DNA from 4 places in the Kineococcus rugosus genome. Region 3 is predicted to be linked to each of the others. Evidence: riboswitches for the same ligand, from Rfam matches in the RefSeq annotation. Region 3 holds a riboswitch; each other region holds the start of a gene.
The links. A riboswitch is a leader RNA that binds a small molecule or an ion and turns the genes downstream of it on or off. The one in region 3 is predicted to bind S-adenosylmethionine.

Region 1 (2,186 bases), on a different contig from region 3:
AGCGCGTACCGCCCGGTGGCCAGCTCGGCCTCCAGCAGGCTCGCGGTCTCCTCCGCGTCGGACCCGCCGCGGACCACCGTGGTGCGCGCCGAGCGCTGCCAGGACAGCAGGTTCGCGTGGTGCTCGACGTCGGCGACCAGCACCCGGGCCCCGTCCGGGACGGCCCGGGCCAGCAGGTCGAGGGCGTCGGTGGTGCTGCGCGTGAACACCACCAGGTCGTCCCCGCGGGCCCCGAGGAACCCCGCCACCTGGGCCCGGGCCTGCTCGAACAGCGCGGTCGAGACGCGGGACAGGTACCCGGCCCCGCGGTGCACGCTGGCGTAGTGCGGCAGCACCTGCGCGACGCGGGCGGCCACGACGGCCAGGGCCGGGGCGCTGGCCGCGTTGTCCAGGTTGACGTAGGTGGCCCGGCCCCCGGTGGCCAGCGGCACGACGGTGTCGGCGCCGACGACGGGCAGCAGGGGAGCGAGGGCGGGACGGGAGGGGCGGCTGGGGCTCAGGGTGCTCGTCGTCACGCGAGGTCTCCTCGGGGAGTGGACCCTGCCGGGAGGACCGGGGCCCGCCCGGCGAGGTCCGCGCTTGCCGGAACCACCTCGGAACCGGCCAGGTCGTCACCCGGGGCACCCCACCGCGGAGGAGGGTTGCCGGCCAGCGAGCCGGGGCTTGTCGCTGGCGCTCATGACCTGGGGCGAGATTGCCACGGGCGACCGGCCGGAATCAAGGTCGGCGTGTCGCGGGCCGTTCGGGGGAACCCCTTGTGGCCGGCGTCGGCGCCGGTCTACATTCGAAGCACACCATCCAGAGCGGCCGAGAGTCCTGGCTCGACGACGCCGCAGCAACCCCCCGAGCCCGGGCGAGGGTGCTAACGCCAGGCCGATGGAGTTCGTGATGCGCACCACCGATGTCGCCACCCCCTACCCGGTTCCCGGCCGGGGAACCGCGCGATGACGCTCGCGCCTCTCGTCGCCGGTGCGACGGGGCGGCCCACGCTCAGTTTCGAACTCTTCCCGCCCCGGTCCGACGGTGGCCGGGAAACCCTGTGGCGCAAGCTGTCCGACCTGCTCGCGGCGAACCCCGACTTCGTGTCGGTGACGTTCGGGGCGGCCGGGGCGACGCGGGGGCCCAGCCGGGACCTGCTGTGCCACGTCCTGCGCACCACGGCCGTCCCGGCCATGGCGCACCTGACCTGCGTGGGGTCCTCCCGCCGGGAGGTCGTGGAACTGGCCGGGGAGTTCTTCGACGCCGGCGTGCGCAACGTCCTCGCCCTGCGCGGCGACCCGCCGGCCGGCGCCGCGGACTGGGCCCCGCACCCCGACGGGGTCGCCACGGCCCGCGACCTGGTGGAACTCCTCCAGGTCGCCGACCGGCGCCGGCTGGCCCTGCGGGGAGGGTCGCGCCCCCTCGACGAGGGTGAGCTCACCCTGGCCGTCGCCGCGTTCCCGCGGGGCCGCGACGAGCACGAGCTCGCCGTCCTGCGGGCCAAGCAGGACGCCGGTGCCCGGTTCGCGATCTGCCAGGTCACGTTCTCGGCCGACGAGTACGCCGCGTTCGTCCACCGCGCCCGGGCCGCCGGGATCACCATCCCCCTGCTGCCCGGCCTCGCCGTCTCCGACGACGCCCGCCGGCTGCAGCGGATCGGTGAGCTCACCGGGGTCCCGGCCCCCCGCGCCCTGCTCGCCGCCCTGGACGACGAGGACCCCCGGGCCCGCCGCCGCGCGGCCACGGCGTTCACCTCCGGCCTGGCGCACGGGCTGCTCGCCGCCGGTGCCCCCGGCCTGCACCTGTACACGTTCAACGCGGCCGCGCCCGCGCTGGACCTCCTCGACCACCTCGACCTGACCCGACCCGCGACCCGACCCGCGACCCGACCCGCCGACCCCACTCCGGCCGCCCCGGCGGCCGCCGCTGCAGGAGGACCCACCCGATGAGCGACACGACCCCCACCGGGACGCCCGCGTGGACCGCGACGATCCTGGGGTACCCCCGGATCGGCCCCGACCGCGAGACCAAGAAGGCCCTCGAGGCGCTGTGGTCCGGCAAGGCCGACCTGGCCACCACCGAGGCCGCGCTCGCCGCCGTCCGGGCCGCCACCGTCCGCCGCCTCAACCGCCTGGGCCTGCCCGCCCACGACGCGTCCATCCCGTCGTCGTTCTCCGCCTACGACCAGGTCCTCGACGCGGCCGTGG
Region 2 (2,186 bases), on a different contig from region 3:
GGCCGGTCAGGCGGCCTCCCCGGAGGTCCTGGCCGACCTCGAGTTCGCCTGGCGCGCGGTCCGCTCGGTGCGCTCCAACGCGATCCTGCTCGCCAAGGACGGCGCCTCCGTCGGCGTCGGCATGGGCCAGGTCAACCGCGTCGACTCCTGCAAGTTGGCCGTCGAGCGCGCCGGCGCGGACCGGGCCACCGGCTCGGTCGCCGCGTCCGACGCGTTCTTCCCCTTCGCCGACGGGGCGCAGATCCTCCTCGACGCCGGGGTCCGGGCGATCGTGCAGCCGGGCGGTTCCATCCGCGACGCCGAGGTCGTCGAGGCCGCCGAGAAGGCCGGCGTCACGATGTACTTCACCGGCGCGCGCCACTTCGCGCACTGAGACCCGCCGGTAGCGTCGGCACCGTGACCACCGAGCGCGTCCCGACCCCGGGCAACGCCGTCCTGCTGACGCTCGTCGGCGGGATCGTCCTCGCGCTGGTGCTGACGCTGCTGGCCGGCCCCACCCCGGGCGGGGTGCTGCTCGGGGCGGACCTGGCCGTCGCCGCCGTCCTGCGGCTGGTGCTGCCGGTGCGGGTCGCGGGGGCGCTCGCGGTCCGCTCGCGCGGGCTGGACGTCGCGATCCTCGTCGTCCTGGCGGTCTCGTGCCTGGTGCTGGCCGGCGTGGTGCCGACCCCCGTCTGAACGCCCCGTCCGAACGCCCCGCCCGAACGCCGACGCCCCTCCCGGTCACCGGGAGCGGCGTCGGCGTTCCCCGGCGCGCCGGCCCGTCACCGGGGTAGGGTGCACCGATCCCATCCAGAGCGGCGGAGAGACCTGGCTCGACGATGCCGCAGCAACCCCCCCCTGGGGGGTGCTACCGCCAGGACCGATGGAGGAGCGGCCGCGTCATGTCCCTGCACGAGCCCCTGAAGTTCGCCTACTGGGTCCCCAACGTCTCCGGCGGGCTGGTCGTCTCGACGATCGAGCAGCGCACCAGCCACGAGCCCGCCTACAACGTCGAGGTGGCCCGCGCCGCCGAGCGCGTCGGGTTCGAGTACGCCCTCACCCAGGTGCGCTACCTCGCCTCCTACGGGGCCGACGCCCAGCACGAGTCGACGTCGTTCTCCCTGGCCCTGCTGCTGGCGACCGAGCGGCTGAAGGTCATCGCCGCGGTCCACCCGTTCTTCTGGCACCCGGGGGTCCTGGCGAAGTTCGCCGCGACCGCCCAGGAGCTCACCGGCAACCGCCTCGCGCTGAACGTGGTGTCCGGCTGGTTCAAGGACGAGGCGACGCAGCTCGGGGTCACCTGGCACGAGCACGACGACCGCTACAAGCAGTCCGAGGAGTTCATCGAACTGCTGCGCGGGGTGTGGAGCCAGGACGGCTACAGCCAGTCCGGGGAGTTCTTCAACGCCACCGACATCACCTTCCGCCCGCAGCCCACGGCCGCGCCCGAGGTGTTCCAGGGCGGGAACTCCACCGCCGCGCAGGCCATGGCGGGCCGTGTCTCGGACTGGTACTTCATGAACGGCAAGTCGATCGCGGACGCCGCCGCCGGGGTGCGGGAGGTCAGCGCGCTGGCCGCCGCGAACGGCCGGTCGGTGCGGTTCGGGCTGAACGGGTTCGCCCTGGTGCGCGACACCCGCGAGGAGGCCGAGGCCGTCCTGGAGGAGATCATCGCCAAGGCCGACCGCGCCAAGGTCGAGGGGTTCGGCGCCGCGGTGCAGGAGGCCGGGAACTCCACCCGCGACGGCAAGGGCATGTGGGCCGACAGCGGGTTCCGCGACCTCGTCCAGTACAACGACGGGTTCCGGACCGGGCTGGTCGGCACCCCCGACGAGGTGGCGCGCCGCGTCCTGGCGTACCGGCTCGTCGGCGTCGACCTGCTGCTGCTGGGTTTCCTGCACGTCAAGGAGGAGGTCGAGGCGTTCGGGGAGCTCGTCATCCCCCGGGTGCGCGAGCTCGAGGCCCGGCTGGTGGCGGGGGAGGACCTGGGGCTGGGGGCCGAGCTCGACGACGCCGTCGCCGCCGCGACGGCCCCCGTCCCCGTCTGAGCGGTGGGGTTCAGCGCTCCCCGACCGGGACGGTGAGCCGGTAGGGACGTGACGCCAGGACCGGGCCGAGCAGCCGTCGCAGGCGGGACAGCTCGGCCCGGGCCGACACCGCGCGGGCACCGTCCCCGAACAGCCGCTGCGCCACCTGCGCCGCGGACA
Region 3 (2,186 bases):
CTGCGCGCACGTGAGCCGCCAGCCGGCCGGGATCGTGCGGCTGCGGGTCGAGGAGGCGTGGGTGTTCGGCGCCCTGCTGGGCCCGCGCCGCGACGTGCTCGAGGACGCGGGGGCGGTGCGGGTGGCCCTGGTGACGAACGCCGAGGAGGCCGACTGCGCGCACGGCGCGCAGCCGCCGGCCGCCGGGCACTGGCTGGCCGCCTCGGGGCTGGCGACCCGGCCGGTGACCCTGACGTTCCGGTCGGCGCGGGCGCCGGTGTGGAACCACCTCGTCGACCGGCCGGTGCGGTTCTGGACGGTCGGGGACGGCACCGACCACGAGGTCCTGGGGCAGCTGCGGGCCGGGGACGGCGAGGGCCTGCGCCCGGACCCGCCCACGCCCGCCGAGCTGGCCGCTCGCCTGGACCGCGAGCTCGCGGTCAGCCTGGGGGCGCTGGGCCGCGCGGCGCGCGAATACGACGAGCAGCGCTGGGCGCCGGGGGCGCCGACGCGGCGGGCCGACGCCCTGGCCGACGTGGCCCTGGGGTACCTGGACCTGCGCGCCGCCCGGGACGGGCTGGGCGTCGGTAGCCTCGGCGCATGAGCGACCCCACCCCCCAGGACGCCCCCCAGAAGCTCGCCTACCGGCTGCTGACCGGCCCCGACGACCGGTCGTTCTGCGAGAAGGTGAGCGCCGCCCTGGCCGACGGGTACGTCCTGCACGGCAGCCCGTCGCTGACCACGACCGCCGGCGTCACCGTCGCCGCGCAGGCCGTCGTCCTGCCCCACGCCCTGCCCCCCGCGCGCGGCTGACCCCCGCGCGGGCGGATCGGCGGGACCGTCCACGCTGTCAGACAGCCGGTGTTAGAGTCCTCCCAGGTCATGAGTGACAGCGGAAAGCCCTGGCTAGCTGTCCGGCAACCCTCCTCCGCGGTGGGGTGCCCCAGGTGAGGACCTGGCCGGACGGACCCGTCCGGCAAGCGCGGATCGCCGGACGCCGGTCGATCACGGGAGCCCTGCGAGCCGCGCGCCCGCCCGTACGACCTCCGGAGTGTCCCCCGTGTCCAACGCCCCCGCCCTGCCCGAGAAGCCGAAGCGCCGCGGCCTGCTCATCGGCCTCGTCGCCGCCGTCGTCGTGATCGCCGTGGTCGTCGTGGCCCTCGTCCTCGGCAACCGGGACGACTCGACCAGCACGACCGCCGCGGGAGCCGGCGAGGCGAAGACCGTGAAGATCGGTGTCGCCGACAAGTCGCAGCAGTACTGGACGACGTACACCGAGCTCGCGAAGTCGACGCTGGACGTCGACGTCGAGCTGGTCAACTTCTCCGACTACAGCCAGCCGAACCCGGCGCTGTCGCAGGAGCAGCTGGACCTGAACCAGTTCCAGCACATCCAGTACCTCGCGAACTACAACGCGACCTCCGGCGACGACCTGCAGCCCATCGGGGCCACGGCCGTGTACCCGCTGCCGCTGTACTCCCTCACCGCCGGGTCCGTCGAGGAACTGCCGGCGAACGCGAAGGTCGCCATCCCCAACGACGCCATCAACGAGGCCCGCGGTCTGCTCGTCCTGCAGGAGGCCGGCCTGGTCACGCTGAAGGACGGCGGCAACGCGTTCTCCAAGACCAGCGACATCGAGTCCGCGAAGGTGGACGTCACCACCGTGGCCGCCGACCAGACCGCCAGCGCCCTGCAGTCCGGGTCGGTCGTCGCCGCGATCGTGAACAACGACTACGCGACCAAGGCGAAGCTCACCGACGACCAGATCATCGTCGCCGACGACCCGTCCGCGGCCGCCGCCGCCCCGTACGTCAACATCTTCACCGCGCGCAAGGCCGACACCGGCAACCAGACGTACCTCGACCTCGCGGCGCTGTGGCACGACCCGGCCGTGCAGGAGGTCTTCCTGCAGGAGAACCCCGGCGCGGTCGTCCAGGACACCTCCGCGGCCGACCTGCAGGCGGAGACCGCGAAGGTCGAAGCCGACGCGAAGGCCGCCGCGGGCAAGTGACCGCTCTCATCGCGCTGACGGAGGTCAGCAAGCGCTTCGACCGCCGCGACGGGTCCTCCGTCGCGGCGGTCGACGCCGTTTCCCTGGAAGTCGCGCAGGGCGAGGTCCTCGCGGTCATCGGGTACTCCGGCGCCGGGAAGTCGACGCTCGTGCGGCTGATCAACGCCCTGGAGAAGCCGACCTCGGGCAGCGTCGT
Region 4 (2,186 bases), on a different contig from region 3:
CGCGGCGCGACGACCGGCTCGGGCTCCACCGCGACCGGCTCGGCGACCGGCTCGGCGACCGGCTCGGCGACCGGCTCGGCGACCGGCTCGGCGACCGGCTCGGGCTCCACGGCGACCGGCTCGACGGCGGGCTCGGGCTCGGTGGGCGCCGCGACGGGCGCGGGCTCGGCGACCGGCTCGACGCGGGTGGGCGGGCCGGCGGGGCGGCTGGCGGCGCGGCGGCGGCGCGGCCGCGTCGTCGCGCCGGTCGTCGTGCCGTCGTTCTCGGGGGTCTCTTCGGGTGTCGTCGTCACGGGGTGCTCCGCATCGCCCGCAGCGTCCGCTCCACCGGTGAACCCCGCGGACGCTCGGGCGTCCTGGTCGGAATCGCCGGGCGGGTCGTCCCACGCCCGACGGAAGTCCTCGGTGCACCGGAGAGGTCGCGCGACGCGTGCTCCCCCCGGAGCCACCGTCGTCGTCGTCCGGTGAACGGGCCGGGGCGCCTGCGAGGTCCTTCCACCAGACCGCGGCGCTGCCCGGGACCCGCGCGCTGGGCGGCGGTCTCGACGGCGGACCGTGCGCCCGGTGTCGGGGAACGCTCGGCCTCGCCCAGTGTCGCACAGCCCCACCGAGGTGACCCTGCGCACTCGCCGCGGGCGTTCCATCGCCAGCGGCACCCCTCGTCCGCTACATTCGGATCAACACCATCCAGAGTGGCCGAGAGACCTGGCTCGTTGACGCCACAGCAACCACCGCGCGAGCGGCAGGTGCTCCCGCCAGGGGCGATGGAGGACTCGCAGTGGACAGCTGTACCCAGCTCACCCGGCGCTACCACGTCGACCTCGCGCGCACGGCCTCGATGGCCTGTCACCGCGGCGGGTCGATGCGCCCGGGGACGTCGCGCGCGGCCTGACCGGCCCGCGCCACCTCCCCCGAGTCCTCGAGCGAGCGCGCCGCCTCCTGCGCGCACCCCCCGACGGACGTCGCACGTCCGCCTACCCCCGGAGCACACCCATGTCCGCGCCCCGCCGCACCCCCCCGCCCACGAGCACCCAGCGCCTGCTCGCCTCGCGCCGCCGCGTCCTGTCCGGCGCCCTCGGCGTCAGCGCCCTGGCCGCCACCGGTTCCCTCGCCGCCTGCGGGGAGGGTTCCGCCGGAGCGGGCCTGGCCGCCGGGGAGGCGGTCGACCTGCGGGGCAAGACGCTCAAGCTGATGGTCAACCAGCCGCACGTGCTGGCCTTCACCGACCTGCTGGGCAAGAAGTTCGCCGAGGAGTTCGGCGGCGAGCTGCAGGTCACCGCGATCCCCTACGACCAGCTGACGAGCAAGCAGATCCTGGACGTCCAGGGCGGCGACGGCGAGTTCGACGTCTTCGACTACTTCTACTTCGGCCTCGGCGAGCTGGTCGCGGCCGACGCGCTGGTGGACCTGACCGACTGGATCGGCGCGAACACCGACATCGCCACCGACGACTTCCTGCCGTCGATCTACGACCCGTACACGCTGCTCGACGGCAAGCGCTACGGCCTGCCCTTCGACGGCGACACGCACGTCCTCTACTACAACGCCGAGGTCTTCGACCGGTACGGCGTGCAGCCGCCCACGACGTGGGACGAGTACGACGCGGCCGCGGCGAAGATCACGCAGGACTCCGGCGGCAGCGTCTACGGGGCGATCGTCGAGGCCCAGCAGGTGCCGATGATCCTGGGCTGCTCCTTCATCAACCGCCTCGCCGGCTACGGCGGGACGCTGGTGGACGGCGACGGGAAGCCCGCGTTCGCCGGCGAGGAGGGGCTGGCGGCCCTGCAGCACCTCATCGACGTCTCCCCGCACGCGCTGCCGACCCCGCTGCAGACCGGCTTCGACCAGGCCAACTCCGCCTTCCTGGCCGGTCAGGGCGCCATGCTCGACACCTGGACCGACCTCGGCCTGAAGGCCCAGGACCCGGCCAGCTCCAAGATCGTCGACAAGTGGGGCGTCGTGACGCTGCCGGTCGGGGGGGAGAACACGACGCCGCGCACGGCGCTGGACGCCGGTTTCGGCCTGGGTGTCTCCTCGGCGGGCAAGCAGCAGGACGTCGCCGCCGCCTTCGTGAAGTGGGCGACGAACGAGGAGAACAACTTCCTGCTCGCCTCCACGGCCGGCTCGGGCATCGACCCGGCCCGCAAGACGGTGCTGGACTCCGCCGAGTACGCGGCGGCGGCGGG

Region 1: it holds a riboswitch for S-adenosylmethionine, as region 3 does, so the genes downstream of both, ACRYM6_RS16830 (methylenetetrahydrofolate reductase) here and ACRYM6_RS18195 (MetQ/NlpA family ABC transporter substrate-binding protein) in region 3, are expected to answer to the same signal.
Region 2: it holds a riboswitch for S-adenosylmethionine, as region 3 does, so the genes downstream of both, sfnG (dimethylsulfone monooxygenase SfnG) here and ACRYM6_RS18195 (MetQ/NlpA family ABC transporter substrate-binding protein) in region 3, are expected to answer to the same signal.
Region 4: it holds a riboswitch for S-adenosylmethionine, as region 3 does, so the genes downstream of both, ACRYM6_RS02630 (ABC transporter substrate-binding protein) here and ACRYM6_RS18195 (MetQ/NlpA family ABC transporter substrate-binding protein) in region 3, are expected to answer to the same signal.

The regions. Positions count from the first base shown of each region.
Region 1 covers NZ_JBJLSJ010000030.1:36,516-38,701, reverse strand. The annotation lists gene ACRYM6_RS16835 (aminotransferase class V-fold PLP-dependent enzyme) at 1-515, opposite strand, end outside; SAM riboswitch class IV at 571-684, opposite strand; SAM riboswitch class I at 792-883, shown strand; gene ACRYM6_RS16830 (methylenetetrahydrofolate reductase) at 945-1,928, shown strand; gene metE (5-methyltetrahydropteroyltriglutamate--homocysteine S-methyltransferase) at 1,925-2,186, shown strand, end outside.
Region 2 covers NZ_JBJLSJ010000014.1:33,424-35,609, reverse strand. The annotation lists gene purH (bifunctional phosphoribosylaminoimidazolecarboxamide formyltransferase/IMP cyclohydrolase) at 1-373, shown strand, start outside; gene ACRYM6_RS09905 (DUF3017 domain-containing protein) at 397-675, shown strand; SAM riboswitch class I at 783-869, shown strand; gene sfnG (dimethylsulfone monooxygenase SfnG) at 882-2,027, shown strand; gene ACRYM6_RS09895 (GAF domain-containing protein) at 2,038-2,186, opposite strand, start outside.
Region 3 covers NZ_JBJLSJ010000035.1:25,889-28,074, reverse strand. The annotation lists gene ACRYM6_RS18205 (DUF7711 family protein) at 1-583, shown strand, start outside; gene ACRYM6_RS18200 (DUF1737 domain-containing protein) at 580-792, shown strand; SAM riboswitch class IV at 858-968, shown strand; gene ACRYM6_RS18195 (MetQ/NlpA family ABC transporter substrate-binding protein) at 1,031-1,990, shown strand; gene ACRYM6_RS18190 (methionine ABC transporter ATP-binding protein) at 1,987-2,186, shown strand, end outside.
Region 4 covers NZ_JBJLSJ010000003.1:119,587-121,772, forward strand. The annotation lists SAM riboswitch class I at 681-771, shown strand; gene ACRYM6_RS02630 (ABC transporter substrate-binding protein) at 994-2,186, shown strand, end outside.